DNA from 3 places in the Lysobacter sp. TY2-98 genome. Region 1 is predicted to be linked to each of the others. Evidence: predicted binding sites of a transcription regulator. Region 1 holds the regulator's gene; each other region holds the start of a gene.
What was found. The regulator FliA, encoded in region 1, starts transcription of late flagellar genes. The targets are predictions, from matches to a motif close to TAAAGTTTNNCNNNCNNNGGCCGATAA.

Region 1 (9,588 bases):
CGGATTGTGAGGAGCCGACCGGCCTCGCGATGGACGTGACGCACGCCCGCCTTTTTTCGGCGTGCGCCAACGGCCAGATGGCGGTCACCGATGCTCACGACGGTCACGCCGTTGCGCGGATTCCGATCGGCGATGGCCCCGACGGCCTGGTCTTCGACGCAGCGCTTGGCCGCATCCTCGTTCCGAACGGGCGCAGTGGCACGCTCACCGTGATCCAGGAGCTCGCTCCCGACCGTTACGAAGTCGCTCAAACCGTAACGACGGCGCAAAGCGCCCGCACCATCGCGCTGGATCCGGCAACGCACCGTGCCTACCTGCCCGCTGCCTCATTCGGGCCGAAGCCGGCGGGTGACGAACACGCGCGCCCTCCCATGCTGCCGGGAAGCTTCCGGATTGTCGTGGTGGCGCCGCTCGCGGCCGGTTCACCTTAATCGCGACCACACGCTAACGGGAGGCTGAGGCCCGCTTGATGCGGTGTTTCCTGAGCAGCGGTCATCGTGCCCGCTCACACTGGGAGCGAACCGATGACGTTGAGATCCGTACAGATTCTGGCCGCCGTGGTCGCGCTGCTGACGAGCGGCGTCGCCGCGGCGACCACGCACTCGACACCTGCGCTCATATCGAAGTCGCGCGCGGAACACTTTGCACTCGGACGCGTGCACGACGGAAAGATCCGAAGCGCCGAACTCGAGACGGAAAAGCACCGCAAGGTGTGGTCCTTCGACATTGCGCGCGCCGGTCATGCGGGTATCACTGAAGTGCTCGTTGATGCGCACTCCGGGAAGATCGTCAGCGTCACGACCGAAACGCCCAAACAGGAACAAGACGAGAAACAGGCCGAGGCGAAGGAAACTTCGCATCACTGATCCCGCAGCAGTCGGCTTTCCATGGGCGCCGGCGACTGCGGCGCCCTTCCTGTTTGCGCATTCGCTCGACGGAACGACCGATCAGCGGCGCACTTCGGCTTCTGCACGGGACGGGCGACTTGGGGTGGTGGCAACGACGACCGCCCAAGTGCGCGGGACTTTAGATCGGTTTGACATATCCGACCATCACGCCGTGCCCGGGCATCACGCTCATGATCAGCGGTGACTGCCGCCGGTGCGCCCAGGTTCCCCACGCCACTCCAACGCCGGCACCGACCAGTACATCGCTCTGCCAATGCCCGTGGACTTTGACTCGCGCAATGGTGTCGTAGACGGGTAGTGCGGCGAGTGCGTACACGGCGGGATGGTCATGCCCGTACTCCGCGATGAAGGGCGTGACGACCGTCGATATCTCGGCGACTTCGCCGCTGGGAAAGCTCTGGTGACCGTGGCCGCTGAAGAACGCATTCGGGTCGTCGGTCTCGCTTGGGCGTTCCCGGCTGAAGGCGTATTTCATGACCGTCGTCGTGCCGGCGGTCAGAACCATTGCATCCAGGCTCTGCGCGAACGTGCGTCCGATGCGCGAGTCGCGGTCGGCGACGAACGCGCCGCCGACCACCGTGAGTGCAGCGCCCATCGCCAACTTCTTCTGATAACTGCGGTCCCAGAGGCCCGAGTCGTCGTACGGAACCTTGTGGTCGATGCCGAACGGCCCGCCGCCCGCGACTGCGGCAGTGGACGTCATGGACAGCACGAGACCGAGCGCGAGATCGCGAAGCTTCATGGCAACCCTCCCGCTGTGCGCCGGCTGCAGTAATGCTTCGGCGTTCGCTCGCGAAATTCGCGCACGTGCTGCTATCGGCCCGTGAGTGGATCGCGAAGGCGATGCCATGTTGTCGTGCCGTCGTCCTGTCGAATCATGGCAACGGCCTGAACCATGCCGATTGCCAATCGGTGTCGACGGCTGCGGCCCACCCGTAGGCGATGCTGACGCCACTGTGCTCGACGCGTGACCGAGAACCTTCGACGCGAAAAAACATGGCGTCGCTGTTCCCCGCAGGCATCTGGGTCCAGGGCATCTCGGGCGCCGTCCATGCGGTCGGCGGCGTCGTGCTGCTTCTCGTTGATGCAAGCCTCATCACGTCCGCGGCGCTGTACATCAACGCTCCGAACTCGCCGAAGCTCCGCGCGACATCTCACGATGCTTCTGCGCCATTCCGCGGTCGGCCTGTCCACGCATCCGAGCTTCGCGTCGATGACCGCGCATGCGGACGGCTGGCTCGCCCATCCACGCGCGTCCTGCGGCTGGCGCACATCGTCCGCCAGGCGTGACGGCCGCTAAAGCAGCAGGTCGAACAGGCGATACGCCCGTTCCCACTCCTCGGTCGCCGGATTCTTGAGATCCTCGTCGATGACCTTGAAAGACTCTGCAAGCGCGACGCATAACGCTCCGGCGATGTCGGGAAAACTCGCCTCCGTTTCGTCTCCGATGGACAGGTCGCTCGGCGGCAATTGGATCAGCCCGCCCAGGTACTCCGTGAGCTGCAGCTCGGCGTTCATCAGCCGGAAACGGTGGATCGTCTCCTGGAGCCCCTTGGTGATCGGCAGATCCCAGGGCTCGACCACGTCGCGGTCATTGGCCTTGGCGTTGGCTTCCCCGCGTACGACAAGATCCACGACCTTGTGACGGACAAACTCCTCGAGTCGTCGAACGTCAGTCTTGTCGAGATCGAGACCGCCCGCTCGGCGGAACAACTTCTCCAACCTGTGAATGGTCGCCATGGCGCACCTCGCCTGCGAGACGGCCACCATGTACTCAACTGCCCGGCCCGGCATTGACGTTCGTCAAGGCAGCCCTCTAAAGCGCCTTCTCGACCCAGTCGATGATCGCCGACGTCGGCATCGCCCCCGAGGTGCGGGCGACCTCGCGCCCTTTCCTGAGCATCACCATGCTCGGAATGCCGCGAATGCCGTAGCGCCCGGCAATGGCAGGTTCCGCCTCGGTATCGAGTTTGCCGAGCCGCACGCGCGGCTCAAGCCGTGCCGCCGCCATCTCGAAATTGGGCGTCATCATCCGGCACGGACCGCACCACGCCGCCCAGAAGTCGATCACGATGGGCAGGTCGCTCTTGAGCGCGTGCGATTCGAAGTTCGCGCCGTTGAGCTCGACGACTTTGCCCGCGAAGAGCGGGCTGTGGCACCTCCCGCATTTCGGGTGGCGGTCGAGACTGGCGCGCGGAACGCGGTTCAGCGATGCATCGGTCGGACAGGCGACGATCAGCATCTCGACAGCTGTCTGCGGGTCGCGATCGACGGTCGAATCCGACATCGGAGTCTCCTTGCCGCTTCGCGGCAGGCGGGGCGCAACCGCAGCGGCTCCCTGGCTTGGCCAATCTGCAGCGGGGAGGCGCGTTTGTGCGCATCGACAACATGCGCCTTCCGCATCCAAACCGCCAGCGGCTGAGCTGCTCGCGCGTGCCGAAATCGCACATCCGGCGCAGCGGCCGAGTCCGAGCGGTGGCCCGCTGCGCGCGGCGCAGCCAGCCTGATGAAGGCAGCGGCATGCATCTGCGTTACTCGTCCTCCGAGTATTGCGGCGATGACGCAGACGGACGAGGAGGGGGCCTAGCCGAGGTCGCACGGTTGACCCACGTGCAGACGCTCGACGAGAACGCAAATTCGCTCGAGACCCGCAAGCGCCGCAGTTGCGAATGAAGGCGTCGACGACGACGCGAAGTTACTGGCGGAATTGCACTGTCGACCGCCAACGAAAAAGCCCGCGAATGCGCGGGCTCTCTTTCGATCACGCGGTCGCGGCGATCAGCCGTTTACGACTGCGCGCCGCGTGCGCACGCCGGTGTCGTGCAGTGAATCGACGTCGAGGATCAACGCCATGCGGCCGTCGCCGATGAGGCTTGCGCCCGCGTAGCCGGCGAGGCCGCGCAGCGTGCGGGGCAGGGCCTTGATGACGACTTCCTCGCGGCCGCGCACGCGGTCGACGAGCAGCACGAAGCGCTGTTCGCCGGCCTGCAGGACCACGCCGGTCGCAGCGCCCTTTTCGGATGGGTCGAGGCCCAGCCAGGTGCGCAGGTCGAGTACCGGCGTCGGTTGTTCACGCAGGTCGAGCACGCTCTGGCCGTCGATCCACATGGCGTTGCCGCCGGTGTGCGCGAGCACTTCGACCACGCGCACCAGCGGGAGCGCGTAGACGTCGCCGTCGATCTCGACGAGCAGCGTCGGCAGGATGGCGAGCGTCAGCGGCACCTTGATCGCCATGCGCGTGCCGCGACCAATCTCGGACTGGATCTGCACGGTGCCGGCGAGTTCGCGGATCTTGCTCTGCACGACGTCCATGCCGACGCCGCGACCGGAAAGATCGCTGACTTCCGCCTTGGTCGAGAAGCCCGGCAGGAAGATCAGCTGCAGGCATTCGTCGGCGCTGAGGCGTGCAGCGGCTTCGGCGTCGATCAGGCCCTTGCGGATCGCGCTTTCGCGGATCTTGTCGGGATCGATGCCGGCGCCGTCGTCGCGCACTTCGATCATCACGTGATCGCCTTCCTGCTGCGCGGAAAGACGCACGTTGCCCTGTTCGTTCTTGCCCGCGGCGCGACGCACGTCCGGCGCTTCGATGCCGTGGTCGATCGCGTTGCGCACCAGGTGCACCAGCGGATCGGACAGGGCTTCGACGAGGTTGCGATCGAGTTCGGTTTCCGCACCGATGACTTCGAGTTCGACCGACTTCTTCACCTGACGCGCCACATCACGCGCCAGTTTCGGGAAGCGCGAGAACACGCGGCCGACCGGCTGCATGCGCGCCATCATGACCGCCGACTGCAGGCGCGATGTCGCGGCGTCGAGCGCGGTGACGGCGCGATCGAGGTCTTCGTCGCGAAGGCGCGGGCGGATCGTCTTCAGGCGATTGCGCGCCAGCACGAGTTCGCCGACGAGGTTGACCATCGCGTCGAGACGGCGCACGTCGACGCGCACTGTGGTCTCGCCGGCATCGTTCGCCGCCGGGCTGCGACGACCGCCCGCAACGGGTTCGGGACGCGCGATCTGGGCAGGAGAGGGCGCAGGGGCGACCGCTGCCGGTGGCGGTGCTTCGGACACCTCCACGGCGCCGGGAAGCGCCCCCTTGCCATGGAACGCATCGAGCAGTGAATCGAAGTCGAGATCGTCGAGATTGTCGGGCAGATCACTCGCGGCGATGACCGTTGCAGCCGCGGCAGCGTGGCCGCGTCCATCGACATGCATGCTGTCGATCAGTCCCTGCGGAACGTCCGGCAGCGCGCGGCCCTGGCCGACGCATTCGAGCATGTCGGCGAGCAGGTCGATCGCCTGCTGCGCGCCGTCGAAGGCGAACGCATCGAGCGGCTGCGAACCGTTGCGCGCGACATCGAGGCGATCCTCGACGGCGTGGCACAGCGTCACCATCGGCGGGAAGTCGAGGAAGCCCGCGCCGCCCTTGATGGTGTGGAAGCCGCGGAAGACGGTGTTGAGCGCGTCGCGATCCTCGGGCGAACGCTCGAGGACCACCATCTGTTCGCCGAGCTGATCGACGATCTCGCGGGCTTCGACGAGGAAGTCCGCGCAGATCTCGGTCATGCCTTCGGTTGCGCTCATACCGTCAGGTTCCGTGCGTTACAGGCCGAGCGACGACAGCAGCTCGTCGGCGTTGTCCTGCGTCGCGGGCGACGGGTCGATGCCCGTCACGGCGGGGCCGTGGCCGCGATTGGTGTTGAGATGCAGTGGCTCATGTGTGCCGACGATGTCGCCGAGACCGACGTGCACCGCGCGAACGAGTTCGACCACGCGCAGAATGATCTGCCCCGTGAGGTCCTGATACCCCTGAGCGATCGACATCTCGGAGAAGCGCGAACGCAGGCCGGCGAGCGCGGTGCGCTGGTCGTCGGTTTGCGGCTCGGGCAGCGCGTTGAGCAGGCGGCCGCATTCGTCGATCAGGTCGAGCGTGCGCATGCTCGAGGATTCTGTGAGCTGCACGACGTGCTCGAGACGCGCGCAGGCGTCGGGCAGCGATGCCGCGCCGGCGCCCCGACCGTCGTCGCCAAGGGCGACGGCGAGTTCACGCGCGAGACGCACGATGCCCTGCACCAGCGGCTGCGTGCGCCACGAAACGAGACCATCGATGGCAGCGCGGCAGGCCGCATCGTCACCGCTCTCGATCGCGCGTAGCGCCGACTGCAGCGTTTCGACGATGGCGTCGCGCTCGGGCGAAACGACCGCGACCGCGGCGTTCATGCCGCGGCCTCGATGCGCTCGAAGATCTTCGCCAGCTTGTCCTGCAGCGCACCGGCGGTGAACGGCTTGATGACGTAACCGTTCACGCCCGCCTGCGCGGCTTCGATGATCTGCTCGCGCTTGGCTTCCGCGGTGACCATGAGCACCGGGATCTTCTGCAGCGCGGCGTCGGCGCGGATGTGCTTGAGCAGGTCGATGCCCGGCATGCCCGGCATGTTCCAGTCAGTGATCACGAGGTCGAACTTGGCCTTGCGCAACTCGACGAGCGCGCTGTTGCCGTCTTCGGCTTCGGTGGTGTCGAAAAAGCCGAGGTCGTTGAGCAGGTTCTTGACGATACGGCGCATCGTCGAGAAATCGTCGACGATCAAAATCTTGATGTTCTTGTCCATGGACGGGTTCCGGGCGGTCCTTGGGGAGCTATCGGCTCGTGGGGGAAGTTCTTGAATCGCGCCGCGCCGACTTTGAGGGGCGGGGCGCTGCAGCGCTTCGCAGTCCGAAGGGGGTGCGCTCGCGCAACTGCGAAGCGCATCACACCGCGGCGGCCGGACGTCGACGCCGGCCCGCACAGCGCTTACGCGTCGACGTGCTCCGACGCCGTATCACGCCAGTCGCCGAGGCGACCGCGCAGGCGCAGCATCGCCTGGCCGTGGATCTGGCAGACGCGCGATTCGCTGATGCCGAGCACCGCGCCGATCTCGCGCAGGTTCATCTCCTGCTCGTAGTAGAGCGACAGCACCAGCTGCTCGCGCTCGGGCAGGTTGCCGATCGCCTCGCCGAGCGCCTGGCGGAACACGGTGTGCTCGAGTTCGCGCGCCGGGGTGACGTTGCAGCTGGCCGCGAGGCGCGGTTCGCCGTCGAAGTCTTCCATCTGCTCGTCCAGCGAGAGCAGCTGGCCGCGCGAGGCGTCTTCGAGCATGTGGTGGTAGTCGTCGACCGACACGCCGAGCACTTCGGCGATCTCCGCCGAATTCGCCGCGCGACCGTTCGCCTGTTCGACCTGGCGCGTCGCCGCGACCACGTCGCGATAGCGGCGATGCACGCTGCGGGGCACCCAGTCGCCGCGACGGATCTCGTCGATCATCGAGCCGCGGATACGGATCGAGGCGTAGGTCTCGAACGCGGCACCCTGGTCGGCCTGGAAGTTCTTGGCGGCCTCGATCAGGCCGAGCATGCCGGCCTGGATCAGATCGTCGACTTCCACGCTCGCCGGCAGTCGCGCCGCGAGGTGGTGCGCGATGCGGCGCACGAGTTCACCGTGGCGCACGACAATGGCGTTGGCGTCGAACCCGTCGCTCGCGCTGCGGGTCTGCTTGTAGGCGTTGGCCTTCACTGCAGTGGCGGTCATGCTCATGCGGTCGCGCTCCGCGCCGTCGGAATCAGGCGTTCCATGAAGAATTCGACGTGGCCGCGCGGGCCCGCCGGCGTCTGCCACTTCTCGGCGCGCTTGGCGATTTCGCGGAAGGCCATCGCCGAGGGCGCGGCGGGGAACGCGTCGACCACCGCTTCCTGGCGCTGGATCGCGCGTCGCAGCCATTCGTCGCGCGGAATCGCGCCGAGGTAGTTCATCGTCACGTCGAGGAACTTCGACGTCACGCGTTCGAGCTTGTCGTACAGCTGGCGGCCTTCGCTCGGATGACCGACCTGGTTGGCCAGCACCTGCACGCGGGTGACACCGCGCTCGCGCGACAGCACCTTGATCAGCGCGTAGGCATCGGTGACCGATGCGGGTTCGTCGCAGACGACGACCACCACATCCTGCGCGGCCTGGCAGAACGTCAGCACGCTGTCGGCGATGCCGGCGGCGTTGTCGACCACCATCACGTCGATCGGCATGTCGAGCTGCGAGAACGCGTGCACCAGGCCGATGTGCTGCGCGGGCGTGAGTTCGGTCATGTGGCGCTTGCCGCTGGCGGCGGGCACCACGAGCAGGCCGTTCGGACCTTCGATCAGCGTGTCGGCGAGTTCGCAGCGGCCGGCGAACACGTCGCTCAGCGTGAAGCGGGGCGACAGGCCGAGCATCACGTCGACGTTGGCGAGACCGAGGTCGGTGTCGAGCAGCAACACGCGCTGACCCGAGTTCTGGAGCGACATCGCGAGGTTGACGCTCACCGACGTCTTGCCGACGCCGCCCTTGCCACTCGCGACCGCGATAACGCGGACCGGACCGGCGGGATCGTTGGCGGAGGCCATGCGCGTGGCGGCGATGGGATCAGGCGACGACATGGCGTTCCTCGGTGGCGAGCGGGTTGTCGGCGGCGCGACGGAGTTTTTCGATCTGGAGCACGAGTCGCGAGGCATCCGCGGCTTCGAGGTCGGCCGGCACCTGCTGGCCTGCCGTCGTATATGCAAGGGACAGACCATGCTTGATCGCGACGGACACCGCACCGCCGAGGCGACCGGTTTCATCGAGCTTGGTCAGCACGACGGCTTCCGGCGCGGCCATGCGGTAGCGGCGGACCGCTTCCGACATGTCCTGCTGCTGCAGGTTGGCCGGCAGCACGAGCAGCGAGCGCAGGTTGCGCGTCGCGCGCAGCCAGGTGACCTGGCCGAGCAGCGCCTTGTCGCGCGCCGCGTAGCCCGCGGTGTCGACGAGCACGAGCGGGTAGTCGACGAGCTGGTCGAGCGCGTCGGTCAGGCCTTCGGGGCCTTCCGCTTCGCAGACGGTGATGCCGAGCTTGCGACCGAGCGCGTGCAACTGCTCGCGCGCACCCGGACGTTCGACATCGGTGGTGACGAGCGCGACGTCGCGGGCGCGATGGCGCTGCGCGAAACGTGCGGCGAGCTTGGCGAGCGTCGTCGTCTTGCCGGCGCCGGTCGGGCCGATCAGCGCGAACACGCCGCCGTCTTCGAGCGGTTCCGAACGCGAAATGGTGAGCATGCGCGCGAGTTCGGCGAGCAGCGGCGCCTTGACCTTCGCCGGCTCGAGCTTGGGATCGATGCGCGACGCGATGGTCTGCGCGAGCGTGTCGTCGATGCCGTAGGCCTGCAGTGTTTCGAACGCGAGCGCACGCGCCGGCGAACCGCGCAGGCGCTCGAGGCCGAACTGGCCCATCTGGCGCTCGATCATCTGGCGCATCGAGGCGAGCTCGTTGCGCATCGCGACGATGGTCGGATCTTCGGACTGGTTGACGACGAGCTGCAGCGTCGGCGGCGCAGCGACAGTGACGATCCGCTGCGGCGCAGCGGCGACGACCGGAGCCGGCGCCTGCACCGCGGCCATCTCGGCGAGTGGATCGAACGCGTCGACAAAGTTTTGCGGTTGGCGGGGCACGGCAACCGGTGCGGTGGTGACGAGTTCGGCGAAGGTCGGCTCGGAGGTCGCGATGGTTTCGATGATCGGCGTGACGACCGCGACCGGCTCGACGGCCGGGGCCGGCGTCGCGGCGACGGGCGCCGGGATCTCGACGATCTCGGCGTCGATCGGTGCCGCCGTTTCGACGGCGGCGACCGGCACTTCGATCAC
Region 2 (9,588 bases), 460 kb from region 1:
CAGGACTTCATCCACACGATGGCGACGAAGAAGATCGCCAGCGATCCGACGCTGGCGACGTTCGAGTTCATCCACCAGCGTGATGGAACGATGTCGCCGATCATCGCGCCGGTGGCCGACCATTTGCCGCCGGATGTGACGCGTGGTCGCATGGCGGCGGAGATGAACATCCCAGACGACGCGACGTACCAGCAGTTCGACAAGTCCTACAAGAAGATGGTCGAGTTCGTCGGCCGCATGTACAAAGCGGGCGTGCCGCTGCTCGCGGGCACCGACGAAATGCCGGGCTTCACGCTGCAGCGCGAACTCGAGCTCTACGTGCAGGCGGGGCTGACGCCGTCGCAGGTGCTGCAGGTGGCGACGCTCAACGGTGCGACGGTGGCGCGTGCGACCGATCGCGGCGTGATCGCGCCGGGCAAGGCGTCGGATCTGGTGCTGCTCGATGGCGAGCCGACGCAGAACATCTCCGACGTGCGCAAGGTCGCGCTGGTGATCAAGGGCGCGACGGCGTATGCGCCAGCCGAGATCGACGAGGCGGTGGGCGTCGCGCCGTTCGCGAAGCCCGCGGTGATCGTGGCGACGAAGTAACGACACGCGGACGCCCGGCATTGCGCCGGGCGTCCGTTTGATTCGCGTGCGTCAGGCGAGCTCGTTCGCGGGTTCCGCAATGCGCAGCGTCGATGCCGTTGGACGGGTCTCGCGCGGCCGGAACTTCATGCCGAACAGCGGGCGCAGCAGCGGCACGCGTCGGATGATCGCGAATCCGATCCAGCAACCAGCGACGGTGCCGATCAGCACGGCGCTCGCTTCGATGCCCGCCGGCAGTCGCAGCGGCACCAGCCAGTAGGCGAGCAGCACGATCAGGCTCTGGTGCAGCACGTACCAGGGGAAGACGGCTTCCGTCGCCCACCCCAGCCACGGGAACGGGCGGTCGAGGTACGCCTTCGACCAGCCGAGCACCGCGGCGATCGCCCACCAGATGTAGACGCTGCGCAGCGCCCAGATGAGCTGCTGCGCGCCCGGCGCGTCGTCGGGCAACGCCACGCCGAGGCCGTAGTAGACGGGGAACAGCAGCAGCGCTGCGACGAGCGCGCGGCGGCGCAGGCGCGCCAGTTCGTCCCAGACGCCGCCCGAACGCGCGAGCCAGAAGCCGTAGAGGAACATCGTGAAGTAGAGGACATCGCGGTAGCCGTCGTGCACCAGGTCGCCGGTGTCCTCGAAGTGGCCCTGCAGGGTCACGGTTTCGATTGCAATCGGAATGGCGGGGATCAGCAGCAGCGCCCAGCCGCGCAGGCCCGTGAACGCGGCACGCACGCGCAGCCCGGGACGCGAGTCGAGCAGCGGCTTCACCAGCACCAGCGCGACGGTGAACGCCCAGACGTACGCGAGGTACCAGAGATGGTTCCAGGTGATGCCGTTGGTGTCGCCGTCGAACGCGCCCTTGGGCCACGGCTTGAACTCGTAGTAGCGGAACAGGAAGTCGAAGAAGCCCGGCTTCACGAAGCCGGTCTGGATCCCCTGCACGTAGGGCTGCACCGGCACGATCACCAACATGCCGAACACCAGCGGCAGCAGCAGCCGCCAGGTGCGCTGGCCGAGGAAGGCGAAGCCGCCGGTGCGCGCCATTAGGAAGGCGCTGGAGATACCGGAGATCAGGAAGATCAGCGACATCCGCCAGCGATTGACCACCAGCATCGGGATCTGCAGCCAGTCGGCGGTATGGGTGCTCTTGATGTGCCAGCCCCAGTCGCCGACGTAGAGCATCCCCCAGTGGTAGAGGATCAGCAGGGCGAAGGCGAGGGCGCGCAGGGCGTCGATGTCGTGGCGTCGCGTCATGTCGGCGGTCCGGGTGGAAGTGGGCCGACTCTCGTTGCGCGACAACGCGTTGCGGCACGCCCGGGGACGCATCGGGCCGCCCCGGGGACGAGCGGTGGACGGTTGGGACGGACGCATCGCCCGGGTCGCGTCCAACAGTGACAATGCGCGGATGGCCGATACCTCCCGCACCGCGCCCGACTCCGACTGGACCCGCTACCAGCCCTGGCGGCCGTGGGTGGAGTACGGGTTCTGGATCGCGATGTTCGTGATCAATGCGATCGCGAACAGCATCACCGCCGACTTCGACCTCCACCGTGCCCACGTCGACGTCCGCGACTGGGAGCCGGTGATCTGGGAGCTCAGCAGCAATCTCATGGTGCTGCTGCTCGTCCCCGCCATCGTCGCGTTCACCCGATGGCGGCCGATCCACTTCGACAACTGGAAGCGTCGGTTGCCGGAATACCTCGGCGCCAGCATGGTCTGGTCGATCCTCCACGTGGCCGGCATGGTCGCGTTGCGCAAGATCGGCTACGCCGCGCTCGGCAGCCACTACGACTTCGGCAACTGGCCGCTCGAGAGCGGCTACGAGTACCTGAAGGACGTCCGCGGCTTCGCGACCATGGTGGCGCTGATCGAGGGCTACCGCCTGTTCCTGCGCCGCCTGCAGGGCGAGGCGAGCCTGCTCGGCGCGCCGGACGATTCACCGGCTGCCGAAGCCGTTGCCCGTCCCGAGCGTTTCCTGGTGCGCAAGCTGGGCAAGGAATTCCTGGTGCCGGCCGCCGACATCGAATGGCTGCAGGCGGCGAGCAACTACGTGAACCTGCATGTGCGCGGCCGCGACTATCCGCTGCGAACCACCATGGCGCAGATCGAGGATCGCCTCGACCCCGCCACCTTCCGCCGAGTGCACCGCAGCTACATGGTCAACCTCGACCGCGTGGAGCGCATCGAGCCGCTGGAGTCGGGCGACGCGCGCATCGTCATGCACGACGGCGCGATCGTGCCGTGCAGCCGTCGCTATCGCGCGGCGCTGCGTGGCGATTCGACGGTGTCGGCGGCGGCCTGAAGCGTCCGAACAGTCACGTCGCTCATCGGCGCGGCAGCAGGCGACCCGCTCGGCGTTCGCGAAGGAGGTCCGTCGCCCTGTTCACGAATAGGGTCGCGATGCGTGCCTCGTGACAGCTCAAGGCGATGCCCGACGGCGCCGATAACGACGCCATGCGAATCCGCGTCCTGCTCCTGCTGACCGTCCTGCCGTCCATGGCATTCGCCAGCGGACGCGTCGACGACATCCTTCGCGAGCAGCACCGGCATGGCTACCGTTCCGCCGCGGTCGCGATCGATCAGTTGCAGTCCGCCGATGACCGTCCGACTGCGACGTCCGACGCCGGCATGCGCATGCGTTACAACGCCGCCGTGCTGCACCTCGCGGTCACGTCGCGGCGCCCGCGCATGGTGGCGACCGCACGCGACGCGCTGGCCGTACTCGACGGGATGGCGCGCGACGAGGCGTGCACGCGTTGCGCCAGCGAGGCCCGCATCGCGCGTGCGTCCGATGCATTGACGCGTCGCGAGACCGACGAGGCGGAGGGCTACCTGCGCGGCCTCGAAACGCGCGTGCCCGACGCCATGGCTGATCTCTCGGGACGGCTGCACTACCAGCGCGCACGTCTGTACAACCTGCGCGGCAATTACGTCGGCGGCGTCGCCGAGGCGTTGCGCGCCTCCGAACTGTTTGAGGGCGTGGGCGATGCCAGCGGCGCGCTGATGAGCCAGGCGCTGATGGTGTCCATGAGTACCGCACTGGCCGACTACCCGCGCGCCGAAGCGATCGGCCGTCGCGCATATGCAGAAGCACAACGCATCGGCTTCAACTTCGCGATGGCGTCGCTGCGCCTCAACATGGCGTACGCCTACGGCCGCGCCGGTCGGAGCGACGACCAGCTGCACGCGCTCGAGGAGGCGATCGCGCTGTCGCACGGCCAGGAGGGCATGGAAGAGTTCGAGGCGATCAGCCTGTCCAATCTCGCCGACCACTGGCTGATCGAGAAGGACTACGCGAAGGCGCTCGACGCCGCACGCCGGGGCGAAGCGCTCGCGCGCCGCACCGATGACCCGCGCAGCCTGTCGTATGCGCTTACCAACGACGGCGTTGCGACGGCGCATCTGGGCGATATCGATACCGGCCTGCGCCGCGTGCGCGAAGCCATCGCGATCGCCGAGCGCACTGGCGCGCGTGGCGACGTGATCGGCATGAACGGCGAACTGGTGGGCATTCTCAAGCTTGCTGGTCGCTATCGCGAGGCGTTCGAAGCGCTGGAGCAGGTCGCGTCGCTGCAGGCCGACCTCACCCGGCAGGAGCGCGACAAGACCTTGCTCGAAATGCAGGAGCGCTACTCCGCGCAGAGCCGCCAGCGCGAGATCGATCGGCTCGGCGCCGCCAATCGAATCAAGCAGGCGGAACTCGCGGCGCGTACGTGGCAGCAACGCCTGTGGGCGGCGCTGGCGGTCGTGCTCGCGCTCGCCGCGGTGCCGCTGGTGCAGCTGATCAAGCGTGTGCGCAACGACAACCGGCGTCTGTCGGGCGACGTGGCGATGCTCGCCGAGCAGTCGCTGCACGATCCACTCACCGGCGTCGCCAACCGTCGCCAGTGCCATGCACTCATGGCGCAGCATGCGGGCAACCCGGCGGCCGCCGTCGGGCTCCTGCTGCTGGACGTCGACTTCTTCAAGAAGGTCAACGATGCCTGGGGCCATGCGGCCGGCGACCGCGTGCTGATCGAGATCGCGACGCGACTGCGCGGACTCGTGCGCCAGGACGATGCGGTCGTGCGCTGGGGCGGCGAGGAGTTCGCGCTGGTGCTGCCCGGGATCGGCGAAGACGCGCTGGCGGCGCTGGCGTCCCGCGTGCTCCAGGCGATCGGCACGGCGCCGGTCGATCTCGGCGGTCACCTCGTGGACATCACGGTTTCCGTCGGCGCCGTGGTGCACCCGATGCATCCAGGCGGCGAATGGCAGCAGGCGATGCACGTCGCCGATCTCGCGCTGTATCTCTCGAAATCCGCGGGTCGCAATCGCGCCACGCTCGTGATGGACGTCGCAGTCGACGCCGACATGGCCGAGCTGGGCCGCGATCTTGCCGGTGCCCAGGCGCGCGGCGAGGTGCAGCTGCAGAGCGTCGTCGGGCCGTCGATGCACGCATCGGTCGATCGGCCGGACCGCGCAATGGCCTAGGCGCCCCCGACTTGTCTGAGCGGGTCAGCGGGCGGCCCCTGCACACCATCAAGTGTTCAGGCGCGCTGCCGATAGTAGGGACGATGACTCGTATTCTCCTCGCGCTCGCCCTGGTGCTCGCGGCCACGGCCGCGCGCGCGGAGACGGTGGACGCGATCCTCGACGACGTGCGCCTGCACGGCTTCGTTCGTCCACAGAACGTGCTGCAGCGTCTTTATGCCGCTGACGATCGACCGGGTGAGGACGCACCGGCGACGACACGCGCGACTTACCTGATCGCGATCGAAGGCTTCGAACGACAGCGCGATGCTTTCGATCGGGCGGACCCGGTGTTGGCACGCCTCGAACGCATGGTGGTCGCCGAGCACTGCCAACCCTGTGACCTCGCCGTGCGATTGTCGCGGGCGCAGCGCGCGACCGGGGTCGGCCATACCGCCGAGGCGCAGGCGATCGTCGCCCGCGCGGAAGCGTTGTCGCTGATCGCCGGCGATCAGCTGCGCTTCGAATTCCTGCTCACGCGTGCGCGGGTGAACGATCTGCGCACCGAAATGGCCTCCGGCATCGCCGATGCGGTGCAGGCCCGCGCGCTCGCGGCGCGACATGGGTGGACGGCCGACGAAGTCCGCGCGATGAGCCCGATGGTGGGCATGAATGCGGACCTTGGTGACTTCGCGCGCGCCGAGGCGCTGGGCAATGAGGCGTATCGCCTGGCGGAGCGGATCGGCTTCGCATACCTGCTTCCCACCATCCGCGCCCAGCAGGCCTACATCTACAGCATGCGTGGCGACGGCGAGTTGCAGCGTCAGGCGCTGCTGGACGTGCTGCGCCTCGCCGGCGATGACGCGTCGCTTCGCAAGCTCGTCGCCATCACGCTCGGCAACCTGTCCGACTACTACCTGCAGACGAACGAACTGCAGAAGGCGCTCGACGTCGCGGACCGCGCGCGAGCGCTATCCGCATCGCAGCACGACGACAACGGCGTCGCCGTCGCCGGTGCGAACCGGGGCATCGCGCTGGTACGGCTCGGCCGCTACGACGAGGGCATCGCCGACCTGCTCGCCGCGAAGACACTCGCCGAGCGCATCGGCGCGCGCACCTACCTGCTCGCCATTCTCGACGAGCTAGTGAAGGCGTACGAGAAGGCGGGGCGCCTGCGCGAGGCGGTGGCGACCATGCACGCGGAGCTCGAGCTCAACCAGGAAATGGTGAAGCAGGAGCGCGACAAGGCGGTGTTGGAGCTGCAGGAGAAGTACGCGTCCGAACGCCGCGGTCGCGAGATCGAGCGCCTGTCGATCGCGAACCGGGCGCAGGCCGCGGAGATGGAAGCACATCGCTGGCAGCAGCGCCTGTGGACGACGGTCGCGGTGCTGTCGCTGCTCGCCCTGGTCGCGCTGGTGCGCTACGGCTCGCGCGAGCGACGCGCCAACCGCAAGTTGTCGGGCGACATCGCGGTGCTGTCCGAGCAGACGATGGTGGATCCGCTGACCGGCGTCGCCAATCGCCGCTGGTGCGAGGCGGAGATGCAGCGGCGCGTCGGCTCGACGGTCGGCCTGATGCTGCTGGACGTCGACTTCTTCAAGCGCGTGAACGATACCTGGGGCCATGCCGCGGGCGATCGCGTGCTGGTGGAGATCGGTCGTCGCCTGCGTGCGCTGGTGCGCCAGAACGATGCCGTCGTGCGCTGGGGTGGCGAGGAGTTCGCGCTGCTGCTGCCGGACGCCGCCGGCGAGCGCCTGCCGCAGCTCGCCGAGCGCGTGATGCAGCACATCGCCGGCGAGCCGATCGATATCGGCGGACAGGCGATCGTGGTGTCGGTCTCGATCGGCGCGGTGATGTCGCCGCTGCGCGAGGGCGTCGACTGGCAGCACGCGATGCACGTGGCCGATCTCGCGCTCTACATGTCGAAAGGCGGCGGCCGCAATTGCGCGACCTGCGTGGTGGATGTCGTGCCGACGGCCGATGTCGCAGCGATCGCGAACGACCTCGCTGCGGCGAGTGCACGCGGGGACGTCACGCTGCAGATGGTCGAGGGCCCGTCGCCGGCGCGCCGGCCTGCCGCACGGGTCGTCTGACTACTTCTCGACGAACGCGCGTTCGAAGACGTACTGACCGGCGGTGCCGATACGCGGCGCCGCGGTGAAGCCGCGAGCGTCGAGCAGGGCGCGGAAGTCGGCCAGCATCTGCGGGCTGCCGCAGATCATCGCGCGGTCGTGCTGCGCGTTGAGAGGCTCGATGCCGAGCTGCTCCATCATCTGTCCGCTCGCCATCAGGTCGGTGAGGCGACCGCGGTGGTCGTTGTCATTGAACGCGAAAGGCTCGCGCGAGACGGCCGGGTAATACAGAAGCTTCTGCGCGATCTGCTCGCCGAGGAATTCGTGGCGTGGCAGCTCGTTGACGATGTAGTCGCGATAGGCGAGGTCCGCCGCCGAGCGCACGCCGTGGCAGAGCACCACGCGCTCGAAGCGCTCGTAGGTTTCCGGATCCTTGATGACCGACAGCCACGGCGCGAAGCCGGTGCCGGTGCCCAGCAGATAGAGGTTGCGGCCGGGATGCAGGTCGCTGATCAGCAGCGTGCCGGTCGGCTTGCGGCCGATCAGCACGGTGTCGCCGGGCTTGATGTGCTGCAGGCGCGAGGTCAGCGGGCCGTTCTGCACCTTGATGCTGAAGAACTCAAGCTGCTCTTCCCAGTTGGCGCTGGCAATGGAATACGCGCGCATCAACGGACGGCCGTCGACCTCCAGCCCGATCATCACGAACTGGCCGTTGTCGAACCGGAAGCCGTCGTCGCGGGTCGTGGTGAAGCTGAAGTAGGCGTCCGTCCAGTGGCGGACGTCGAGCACGGTCTCGGTGCCGAAAGGCGAGGACATCGGCAGGCGGGCGAAATGTGGGGGCGCGAATTTTAGCCGACCGGCGAGCCCGGGCTGGCGTCGGTGCCCTGAATCGCCGACGTCGCGGCGGCTTCGGCCAGTGTCGGCCGGGCGGCGTCGCGGTCGACCTCCGCCGCGATCGCACCCAGCGCGTCGGCGCGGATCAGGCCGAGGGACGCTGCGTGTTCGGCGATCGCGCGGCTGTCGCGGGCGCGCAGCATGGGCACGCGCGTGCCGGCGACACGGCCGATGTGTGCATCGACCGCGGCATCGCGCGGCGAATCGAGATCCGGATCGACGTCGCGGATGTAGATCGCGGCGATGCGGTCGCCGAACTCCGACGCGGCTTCGGCATACAGCTCCGCATCGGCCTGGCCGGAATCGCCGAGCAGCACCCAGCGCAGGCGCGGGAAGCGGGCGATGAGCTCACGTGCGCGCTCCAGCTTGTGGCCGTGGCCGGACGACTTGAGGAGCTTGGTGGGGTCCAGCCCGAAATCGCGCAGGAACATCGGCCCGGCCGGCAGCTTGTTGAGGGCCATGAACTCGTCCAGCAGGTCGTAGAGGTTCCACGGCGAACTCGAGACGTAGAACAGCGGCACGCGACCGCGGCCGTCGATACCGGCCTGCAGCGCCTGGTAGAGCGGCGCGGCGCCTTTCAGCGGTTTGCGCGTGCGCGCGTTGTGCAGGAACGTGAGTTGCGCGGCCGTCGTCCAGTCGGTGATCGCACTGTCGAGCACGGTGTCGTCGATGTCGGAGATCACCCCGATGCGCGCGTCGTCGTGCACGTAGAGCAGAGGTTGCGCGGTCGCGAGGCGGCCGTCGGCGAGGCTCGCGGTCGCCTGCGTCCACAACCCATCGGGCAGGGGCGGAGCGGGCAGGGTGGCGGCGTAGTAGCCCTCGTCGTCGCTGACGGTTTCGACCGCATGCGTGCCGATCGACAGTCGCAGCGGGGCGTGCGGCACCTCCGCACTCATGAATCGGCCGATGGAGTGCCGCAGGTTGCGCAGGCGCGAGTCCCGTTCCGTGGGACCGCCCTTAGGCGCATCGGCGAGCACGCGGCCGCGCAGCTCGATCCCGGACGCGTCGCCCCAGCCGCGATAGGCCGCGATGTACGCGGGTTCGCGCGGGGCGAGGCGGCGGTGCAGCCCGTCGGCGACGTCCTCCAGCGCGGAGAGCGCTGCGAGCAGTGGGTTGGGGGCGTGGGGCGAGGTCATGACCCGCACACGATAACGGCCGGACCCGTGAGGGCCCGGCCGTCGAGTTCATGGCGCGTTGGATCAGCGGGCGACGAGGCTGCGCGTCGTCCGCGTCGGGCAGGCGAGCAGCCGCGATTCATGCAGCCACTTGTTGTCCGGGTAGTACGAGAACACGAACTGGCCGCCCTTCAGCGTATCGATGATCTCGTGCGCCACCTGCGCGCGCACCGCGGGGCAGCCATGGCTGCGGCCGATGCGGCCCATCTTCTGCGCCATCGACGGATCCACGTACCACGCCCCGTGCATCACGATCGCGCGGGCTCGGGCGTTGTCGTTGAAGCCGGGTTCCAGCCCGTCCATGCGCAGCGAATAGCCGTTGTTGCCCTGGTACGTCTCCGCGGTGCGAAACAGGCCGAGGCTGGTCTGGTGGCTGCCGTCGAGGTTGGAGAAGTTGCGCGCGTAGTTGTCGCCGG
Region 3 (9,588 bases), 1.5 Mb from region 1:
CGCCGGTACCGGTGGACGTGCTGCCGATGCAGCGCCAGGCCGAGGCCGGTGCGCAGTTCGACCTCGCGCAATCGCTGCAGGCCACGGTGCCGTCCCTGATCTCCACGCGCCAGACCGGCGCGGACGGCGCCGACCTCGTCGACGGCGCCGCGTTGCGCGGACTCGGTTCCGACCAGACGCTGGTGCTCATCAACGGCAAGCGTCACCACACGGTGTCGCTGGTGAACATCTACGGCGCGCGTGACCGCGGCAACACCGGCACCGACCTCAACGCCATCCCGGTGATGGCGATCGATCGCGTCGAAGTGCTGCGCGATGGCGCCGCGGCGCAGTACGGGTCGGACGCCATCGCGGGCGTCATGAACATCGCGTTCAAGCGCCGCGAAGGCTGCGAAACCGCGCTGGGCTGGGGCCAGTATTCGCGCGGCGATGGCGAGAACTGGCTGGCGTCGGCGTACTGCGGCATGAAGCTCGCCACCGGCGGCACGCTGTCGGTCACCGGCGAATGGCAGGACCGCGGTCGTTCGAACCGCGCCACCGCCGAGAACCCGCTGCGCATCATCGGTGACTCGCAGGTCCTCAACCGCACGTTCTATCTCAACGGCGACCAGCCGCTGGGCGAGTCGGTGACCGCCTACTTCACCGCCGGCATGCAGAGCCGTGCCGCGTCGTCCGCCGCGTTCGCGCGTGGCGGCGTCGGCAGCGACGACATCCCGTCGCGCAACTCGCCCGACATGTACCCCGATGGCTTCGTGCCCTTCATCGACGGCAATATCCAGGACCGCTACGGCATCCTCGGCCTGCGCGGCGATGCCGGCCTGTGGCACTGGGACGTGTCGCAGACGCACGGCTACAACGAGCTGCGCTACGACATCAACCACACGCTCAATGCGTCGATCGCGAATGCGAACGCGCTTGCGGGCCGTCCGGCGGTCAGCCAGGACCGCTTCGATGCGGGCGGTTTCTCGTTCGAGCAGAACACCACCAACCTCGACCTCTCGCGCTTCTACGACGGCGTGCTGCAGGGCATGAACGTCGCGTTCGGCGCCGAGCATCGCGAGGAGCGCTACCGCATCCGTGCGGGCGAGCCGAATTCGTACATCGACGCGGACGGTGCAGGCACCGGCGGCAACGCGGGCAGCCAGGGCTTCCCGGGTTTCCAGCCGGGCGACGTCACCAACCGCAGCCGTTCGAGCGATGCGCTCTACGTCGACGTCGAAACCGACCTGACCGAACGCTGGACCACCGATCTCGCCGCGCGCTGGGAGGACTACAGCGACTTCGGTTCGACGGTAAACGGCAAGATCGCGATGGCGTTCAAGGCCACCGACACCTTCCTGCTGCGCGGTTCGTACAGCACCGGCTTCCGCGCGCCGTCGCTGCAGCAGAAGTACTTCTCGTCCACGATCACCGACTTCATCTCGGGTCAGCCGGTCGACATCGTCATCGCGGCGAACGACAGTGCGCTCGCGCAGGCCGCGGGCATTCCGGCGCTGAAGGAAGAGACGTCGAAGAGCGCGACGCTGGGCTTCACCTGGACGCCGACGCGTGCGCTGACGTTCACCGCGGACGCGTATCGCATCGACATCAACGACCGCGTCATCCTCACCGGTGAATTCGGTACGGACGATCCGAACATCGGCGCGATCCTCGCCGCACGCGACATCGGCAGCGCGCGCTTCTTCGTCAATGCCGTCGACACGAGAACGACGGGCCTCGACCTCACCGCGGCCTACCACTCGGGCCTGTGGGGCGGTTCGCTCGATACGTTCCTCGCGGCGAACTTCGGCCGCACCGAAGTGACGAAGGTCAACGCGCCGCCGTCGCTGGCGGGCCGCGAGGACGCACTGCTGCCGGAACGTGATCGCCTGTTCGTCGAGAACGGCGCGCCGGATCGCAAGGCCGTGCTCGGCTTCGACTGGAACCGTGCACAGTGGAACGCGAACCTGAAGATCATCCACTTCGGTCCGCAGGAACTGGGTACGTTCTCCGGCACCGCCGCGGGCGTGCCGAACCAGCACTACGACGCGAAGACGTCGGCCGATATCAGTGGCACGTATGCGTTCACGCCGAAGGCCAAGTTCACGCTGGGCGTCACCAACCTGTTCGACGTGTTCCCGACGCGGCAGGACCCCAACGAGACCGACAACGGCCACATCTACGAGAGCGTGCAGTTCGGCCTGAACGGTCGCGCGTACTTCGCGAGGTTCTGGTACGGCTTCTGATCGACATCGCCCCGTGTGATGCGAAAACGCCCGCGCGATGCGGGCGTTTTCGTTTTCGTTCCCGGTGATGGGCGATCAGCGCGTGTCGCGCGCCTCGCGCTACGCGTTCGGCGATCCGCTGGAGAACCCGCTGCCAGGCGCGCCCGGTCCGGTCCGCACCGCTCCGCCCTTGCCCAACCAGGCGATGCCGTCGTCGACGTGGAGCCGGTTCTCGATATCGACGACACCGCGGATGCCGTCGGCGATGTCTTCGGCACGGTGCTTCATCCAGCGGCTCGGCACGTCGCCGGTCAGCAGCACGTGGCCGTCCTTGACGCCGACGAGGATTTCGGACGCATCGAGCAGTTCGTCGTCGCGCAGCCGCTCGCTCAGTTCCTCGGCAATCAGGGCATCGGAGCGGGTGGCGTTCTTCGGCGCGCGGCGCGCGTGCATGGCGCGGCGGGTCGAGGCATCGATCGCGCGGCCTTCGCGGCTGAGCAGGTCGCGGCCGTAGCGCGGCTCTTCGGGGCCTCCGAGCTCGGGCGGGCCGAACGAGCCGTCGGGGCGGCCGCTTCCCACCCAGCCGTGGTCGGTCACCGATGGCATGTCCTCGTAAAGGCGCGCGCCGGCGTCGCGGTTGGGGCCGTGTGGGGTGGGGCGGTTCATGGTCGGGCTCCTGCGTGGGACTGACGACGATCGTCGGCCGCGGCCCGTGAGCGATTCGGCAACGGCCGTTGCGTGGCCGCGGTCACGCTCCAGCGGCCGTGGGCATGGCCGCCCTGTTAAGCCTGGCTCAAGCGCGCCGACCCGGGGCCGATAGAACAAGCGTCCCGCAGTCCCCGCGTTTCTGGAGCACACGGATGTACCTGATCATCGGCGCGTTCGTCGTCATCGCGAGTGTGCTCGGCGGCTTCGTGATGGTGGGCGGCAAGATCCTTGCGCTCTGGCACGTCAACGAGATCATCGTCATCTGCGGATCGGCGATGGGTTCGTGGGTGGTCGCGACGCCGATCAAGGTCATCAAGGCGTCCTTCGCCGGTATGAAGGGCGTGCTCAAGGGCCCGAAGTACAAGCGCGAGGACTACGTCGACCTGCTCAAGCTCATCTACGAGCTGCTGGTCAAGATGCGGCGCGAAGGCATGATGGCGATCGAGTCGCACATCGAGGCGCCGCAGGAAAGCTCGATCTTCCAGAAGTATCCGAAGGTTCTCGCGGACCATCACATCCTGGATTTCATCACCGACTGCCTGCGCCTCATCGTCGGCGGCAACATGGCGCCGCACGAACTCGAGTCGCTGCTCGAATACGAACTCGAAACGCACCACCACGAGACGCTGGAACCGGCGCACTCCGTGCAGAAGGTCGCCGACGCGCTGCCGGGTTTCGGCATCGTGGCCGCGGTGCTCGGCATCATCAACACGATGTCGATCGTCGGCAGCGCATCGCCGTCGGAAATCGGCGAGAAAGTCGCGTCGGCACTGGTCGGTACGTTCCTCGGCATCCTGGTCTCGTACGGTTTCGTCGGCCCGATCGCGAGCGCGATGGAAAACCGCGCGCACGAGGAAGGCAAGGCGTTCGAAGTGGTGAAGATGGCGCTGATCGCAAGCCTTCGCGGCTACGCGCCGAGCGTGGCGATCGAGTTCGCCCGTAAGCTGCTGTTCTCCGACGTGCGTCCGTCGTTCCAGGACCTCGAGGCCGACCTCAAGGCCGCGAAGGGCTGAGCCATGGCTGCCCAGCCGCAAGCGCCGATCATCCTCATCAAGCGCCGCAGGAAGCGCAGCGGCGCGCACCACGGCGGATCGTGGAAGGTCGCGTACGCGGACTTCGTGACCGCGATGATGGCCTTCTTCATGGTGATGTGGCTGGTCGCGCAGATGCCGCAGGAGCAGCTCGGTGGCATCGCCGACTACTTCAAGAATCCGAGCGCCGTGCGTGGCCGAACCAGCACGATGGTGCAGGGCAAGATGGGCCCGGGCGGCGCCGGCGATACGCCGATCAAGATGTTCCAGCAGGTGCGCAATCCGCCGGGCGCGGGCGCGGCGAAGATTCCGGGCCTCGGCAACGGCAAGAACGCCGACATGGAAGCCGCGCGCAAATCGCTCGAACAGGCCGACAAGAAGAAGCTCGAGATCCTCAAGCAGGACCTGCAGAAGGCGATCGGCCAGAGCCAGGCGCTGAAGCCGTTCAAGGACCAGCTGCTGATCGACATCACGCCGGAAGGCCTGCGCATCCAGATCATCGACGCGCAGAACCGGCCGATGTTCGATTCGGGTTCGCCGGAGCTGAAGTCGTATACCCGGTCGCTGCTGGTGGAACTGGCGAGGTACGTCGACCAGGTGCCGAACCGTGTCGCGATCAGCGGCCACACCGATACCGCGCGCTATGCCGCGAAGATCGGCTACAGCAACTGGGAACTGTCGGCGGATCGCGCGAACGCGGCGCGTCGGGCGCTGATCGAGGGCGGTATGCGCGAAGAGAAACTCGCGCGCGTCGTCGGTCTGTCGTCGTCCGTGCCGTTCAATCGCAATGATCCGGCGGATCCGAAAAACCGCCGCATCAGTCTCGTCGTGCTGAGCCAGGAAGCCGAACGCATTGCCGCCGAGAGCGATGAGCCGCGCCTTGCGGGCGACGGCAAGCCGAACGATCCGCCGCCGGTGCCAAAATCGATGGACGCCGGCCCGCTGGTGACACGCAAGGCGGTCGCGTTGTCGAACGTGACACCGGACATCGTGCCGATGCCGTCTGCTGCGGCGTCGGCCAAGTCGGCGAGTGGCGCGAAGAACGATCCCGCCGCCGCCGCCCAGGCTGCGCTCAAGATCGCGAGGGACGCGAAGGCGGAACCGGCGGCGCGTGCGTCGACCGCGCCGCCGATGCTCACGCGCTGAGCGTCAGCCCTTCGCCTCGCGCACCGGCAACGGCACGTTGCACAGGTCGATGTGGTGCGCCTGCACCTTGTAGAACGCGTCGCGACGGTTGCGGCGTGACTCGACGAGCTCGTTGAACACCTTCGAATCGGTGCGCATCAGTTCGAGCTTGGTGCGCTCGGCGGCGGGCACGTCGGCGGCGAGCTTGATCGATGTGATGGCGACGCGCTGTTCGGGCTTGTCGAAGAAACCCATCGCGCCTGCGCCGCGCGGAATCGTCGACAGCCATTCCATGCCCTGCACGACGCGGCCGATCATCGACATGTTGCGGTCGAGCTGGCGCGGCGCTTGGCCGGTCACGACGTAAAGCTCGGTCGCGTCGCTGGAATCCGCGGCTTCGTTGCGGCCCGCGCCGACCGCGCCGTAGCAGTGCGCCATCCAGTAGGTGCCCGCCTTGGCGTCGTGGCCGGCCGGAAATCCATCGGCGAAACCGACCTGCGGCGCCCAGCCGTCGACGTCGGGAAGGCGCGTCCACGTCTTCGCCAGTGACGCATCGCGACTGGTGAACTCGGCGGGCAGCTTCTTCTGCGCGCTGCCGAGCGGCTTCTTCTTCGCGGCGTCTTCCTCGGGGTCACCCCACTGCACGACGAAGTTGTCCTGCGACCGCATGATCGCCAGCCCGTTCCAATACCCTTCCTTGGCGAACGTGCGCGCGTTGGCGACGTGCTGCGGCGAGAAGTGCGGCGCGAGTTCGATGACGACGCGATGGCCGTTCGCGAGGTCCATGTACAGCGTGTTCTGCGGATCCAGCGGGCGCCAGTCGGTGGGCTTGGACCCATCGATGATTTCCTGCATCGAGCGCGGCTTCGCTGGCGCGGCGGGCGTCTTGGGCGGGGCGGCCTGCGCAGCGAGGGCGAGGCCAGCGAGGGCGCAGGACAGCGGAACGGCGAGCGGGCGCAGCGTCGGCATGGCGGATTTCCCCTATGTGGTCCGCCGATTCTGGCGCAGCGCCCGCTCGCACTGCACGCCGCGATGCGATCAGGCTTCGCGGCGCGCGCTCTTCGCGACGTCAGTGGTGCTCGCGCCCGGAGCCCGACTTCTTGCCACCGCCGTCCTGCTTGTTGACCGTCGCCCAGGCGATGCGTTCGGCGTCCTTCTCGGACCGGCCTTCCTTCTTCTCGCTGGACTCGATGTGCGCGGCCTGGCGCTTCTGCTTGTCGGTGTAGCTGGATTTATCGCCCTGGGTCACGTGGATGCCTCCGTCTTGGGACCTCCGGGATAGCGCCCGCGCCGTGCCCGGCGCGGCAAAGCGGCCATGACGACGGTCCCCATGACGTTCGGCAGGTTCGCTATAGCGGAGTTCGCACTAGAGTGAACTCGACCCTAGGACGAGCCTCCGCCATGTCCGCCCAACCCGAGCAAGAACCCGACCTCGACCTGCAGCTGCGCAAGTTCCAGAAGGAGCTGAGCGCGGGCACCGTCTCGCTGGCGCTGCTGGCCGTGCTGGGCGACGCCACCGAGCCCATGTACGGCTACCAGATCGCCAAGCGGCTGGAGCAGCTCGAGGGCGTGCTGTCCGGCAAGCAGAGCGCGTTGTACCCGGTCCTTCGCGGCCTCGAAGGCAGCGGCCTGCTCGAAAGCTTCGTCGAGCCCTCCGTTTCCGGCCCGCCGCGCCGCTACTACCGCATCAACGACGCCGGCCGCGTCGTGCTCGCGCGCTGGGCCGACGCCTGGCGCGCCACGCGCGACTCCGTCGACGCCGTCCTCGGCCCGCTGGCCGCCCACCCATCCACCGACTCGTCCGTCTCCCGGGGAGACCTCGCATGAACGCCGTCACGTCCTTCACCGACCTGCCGCGCCCGCCGGCCACGATCGCCGACTATCTCGACCGCCTGCGCGTCGCCCTCACCGGCGCGGATCCCGCGCTCATCCAGGATGCGCTCTACGACGCGGAGGACTACCTGCGTTCGGAGATGGCGGCGAATCCGGGTCGCTCGGAAGCCGAAGTCATCGCGGAAGTCGCCGGCAGCTACGGCGCACCGAACGAGGTCGCCGACATCTACCGCGACACAGAAGTGCGCGTGCAGACCGCGCTGCAGCCGCCGAAACGGCCTGCGGGCCGTTCGCTGCTCGCGCGCTTCTTCGGGGTCGCCGCCGAGCCGCGCACCTACGCCGCGCTGTTCTACATGCTGCTCTCGCTCGCCACCGGCATCTTCTACTTCACGTGGGTGGTGACGGGGCTTTCGATGAGTGCGGGTCTCGCCGTGCTGATCATCGGCATTCCGTTCGTGATCCTGTTCTTCGGCTCGGTACGCGTGCTCTCGCTGGTCGAAGGACGACTGGTCGAAGTGATGCTCGGCGAACGCATGCCGCGTCGACCGACCTATGTCGCGAAGGACGGTACGTTGCTGGAGCGCGTGCGCGAGCTGTTCGTCGATCCGCGCACGTGGGGCTCGATGCTCTACATGCTGCTGATGCTGCCGCTGGGCATCATCTACTTCACCGTCGCGGTGACGTTGCTGTCGATCGCCGCCGGTTTCATCGCCGCGCCGGTGCTCGCACTGTTCGCCTGGGCCGGCTGGGCACCGTTCGACGAGTTCACCATCAGTGGCGTCAACTACTGGGCCCTGCCGTTCGTCTTCGTGGGTGGCATCGTGCTGCTGTTCGCGACGCTGCACCTCGCCCGCGGCGTCGGCAAGCTGCACGGCCAGATCGCGAAGACGATGCTGGTGAAGTCGTCGCCGGCCTGACGTAACGCGATGCACCAAAACGAAACGGGCGCCTTCGAGGCGCCCGTTTTGCGTTGCGTCGATCAGATCACTTCGACGAATACGTCGCGAAGAAGTCCCGCACCTTCGGATACACCTGCGTGCGCCAGCGACGCCCGCTGAAGATGCCGTAATGGCCCGCGCCTTCGACGACGAGGTGCTGGCGGTCCGCCTCCGGAATACCGCTGCACAGCTTCTGCGCCGCACGCGTCTGGCCGCGGCCGGAGATGTCGTCGAGTTCGCCCTCGATGGTGAGCAGCGCGGTGTCGTGGATCTTCGACGGATCCACGCGCTGCCCGTGCACTTCCCACTCGCTCTTCGGCAGCAGGTGTTCCTTGAAGACGATGCGCACGGTGTCGAGGTAATACTCCGCCGGCATGTCGAGCACGGCGTTGTACTCGTCGTAGAAGCGACGATGCGATTCGGCGTCGTCGAGATCGCCCTTCAGCAGGTTCTCGTAGAAGTCCCAATGCGACTGGAAATGCCGCTCGGGATTCATCGCGACGAAGCCCATGTGCTGCAGGAAGCCCGGATACACGCGACGCCCCGCGCCCGGATACGGCAGCGGCACCGGATGGATCAGCTGCGTCTCGAACCACCACATTGGTTTGTGCGTGGCGAGATCGTTGACCTGCGTCGGGTTCTCGCGCGTATCGATCGGGCCGCCCATCATCACCAGCGACTTCGGCGTCGGCTCGCCACGCGCGGCCATCAGCGACACCGCGGCGAGCACCGGCACCGTCGGCTGGCAGACGCTGATCACATGCAGGTTGTGCGTGCCGATGTGGCGGATGAACTCCTCGACGTAGAGCACGTAGTCGTCGAGATGGAATGGGCCTTCCGCGGCCGGCACCATGCGCGCATCGACCCAGTCGGTGATGTAGACGTCGTGGTCGCGCAGCAGCGTGCGCACGGTGTCGCGCAGCAGCGTGGCGTGGTGGCCGGAGAGCGGGGCGACGACGAGCACCGTCGGCGCACCCTGCAGTGCTTCGACGCTCACGGCGTCGTCCGCATAGCGCTTGAAGTGCAGTAGTCGGCAGAACGGCTTGTGCAGCGCCTCGCGTTCGATCACCGCATAGCTGCGGCCATCGACCTCGACATCCCGGATGTCGAAGCGCGGCTTCTCGTAATCCTTGCCGAGGCGGTAGAACAGCTCGGAGCCCGCCGCCATCTGCGACGCGCCCGGCATCGACGACAGCCAGCTGCCCGGTGCGCCGAAGGCCTTGCTCATCGCGTCGGCCCAGTAGGTCATCGGCGCGAGCCAGGCCCGGCCGAGTTCATGCATCTGATAGAGCATTCGGATCCCCCGTTGCACCGCAGCATAACGCAGGGTCTCGACGCCGGAATGTGAAGCGCGTCCGCCTCGTTCAGGCGGGAATTTCCAGCGCGGCCGCCTCGTCGCCGAGGGCCGGCGACAGCCAGAGATGCGAGCCGAGCGCGATGAATCCCGCGGCCTCGAAGCGCGCGCGATAGAAGCGCGCCGGGCGACGCCTGAAGCCTGCCGTGTCGCCCTCGATATCGTCCTCGCGCGTGAACGTTTCGAGAAACGCGACGCCGCCGCACAGCTCGGCGAGGCCGGGCAGCCCGGCGTCGAGTTCGCGCGCTTCGAGGTAATGCATGACGTCGCTGCACACGAGCAGATCGACGGGCGGACAGGGCCGCAGCGAGGCGAAGTCGCCGAACGTCGCGAGGTGCACGTTGCGTCGGCGCCCGTAGCGCTCCACCGCATAGGCGCTGCTGTCGAAACCGATG

Region 2: a site for FliA is predicted at 3,003-3,029, ahead of DWG18_RS04375 (GGDEF domain-containing protein). Genes of this name have one in related genera too.
Region 3: a site for FliA is predicted at 2,998-3,024, ahead of motA (flagellar motor stator protein MotA). Genes of this name have one in related genera too.

What each region holds. Positions count from the first base shown of each region.
Region 1 is NZ_CP031413.1:444,055-453,642, forward strand. Features, by position in the region: gene DWG18_RS02095 (YncE family protein) at 1-431, shown strand, start outside; gene DWG18_RS02100 (PepSY domain-containing protein) at 558-866, shown strand; gene DWG18_RS02105 (phosphatase PAP2 family protein) at 1,027-1,758, opposite strand; gene DWG18_RS02110 (hypothetical protein) at 1,905-2,198, shown strand; gene DWG18_RS02115 (DUF1931 family protein) at 2,205-2,648, opposite strand; gene trxC (thioredoxin TrxC) at 2,725-3,150, opposite strand; gene DWG18_RS15100 (hypothetical protein) at 3,252-3,581, shown strand; gene DWG18_RS02125 (chemotaxis protein CheA) at 3,687-5,489, opposite strand; gene DWG18_RS02130 (protein phosphatase CheZ) at 5,508-6,125, opposite strand; gene cheY (chemotaxis response regulator CheY) at 6,122-6,514, opposite strand; gene DWG18_RS02140 (RNA polymerase sigma factor FliA) at 6,697-7,470, opposite strand; gene DWG18_RS02145 (MinD/ParA family protein) at 7,473-8,348, opposite strand; gene DWG18_RS02150 (AAA family ATPase) at 8,335-9,588, opposite strand, start outside.
Region 2 is NZ_CP031413.1:906,690-916,277, forward strand. Features, by position in the region: gene DWG18_RS04360 (amidohydrolase family protein) at 1-588, shown strand, start outside; gene DWG18_RS04365 (acyltransferase family protein) at 640-1,836, opposite strand; gene DWG18_RS04370 (LytTR family DNA-binding domain-containing protein) at 1,988-2,884, shown strand; gene DWG18_RS04375 (GGDEF domain-containing protein) at 3,037-5,052, shown strand; gene DWG18_RS04380 (GGDEF domain-containing protein) at 5,136-7,124, shown strand; gene DWG18_RS04385 (ferredoxin--NADP reductase) at 7,125-7,919, opposite strand; gene DWG18_RS04390 (phosphatase domain-containing protein) at 7,952-9,133, opposite strand; gene DWG18_RS04395 (murein L,D-transpeptidase catalytic domain family protein) at 9,197-9,588, opposite strand, start outside.
Region 3 is NZ_CP031413.1:1,927,870-1,937,457, reverse strand. Features, by position in the region: gene DWG18_RS09320 (TonB-dependent receptor) at 1-2,225, shown strand, start outside; gene DWG18_RS09315 (BON domain-containing protein) at 2,325-2,801, opposite strand; gene motA (flagellar motor stator protein MotA) at 3,065-3,925, shown strand; gene motB (flagellar motor protein MotB) at 3,929-5,089, shown strand; gene DWG18_RS09300 (peptidylprolyl isomerase) at 5,093-5,923, opposite strand; partial or broken gene DWG18_RS09295 (HupB) at 6,147-6,317, opposite strand; gene DWG18_RS09290 (PadR family transcriptional regulator) at 6,470-6,895, shown strand; gene DWG18_RS09285 (sensor domain-containing protein) at 6,892-7,818, shown strand; gene phaZ (polyhydroxyalkanoate depolymerase) at 7,886-9,133, opposite strand; gene DWG18_RS09275 (class I SAM-dependent methyltransferase) at 9,204-9,588, opposite strand, start outside.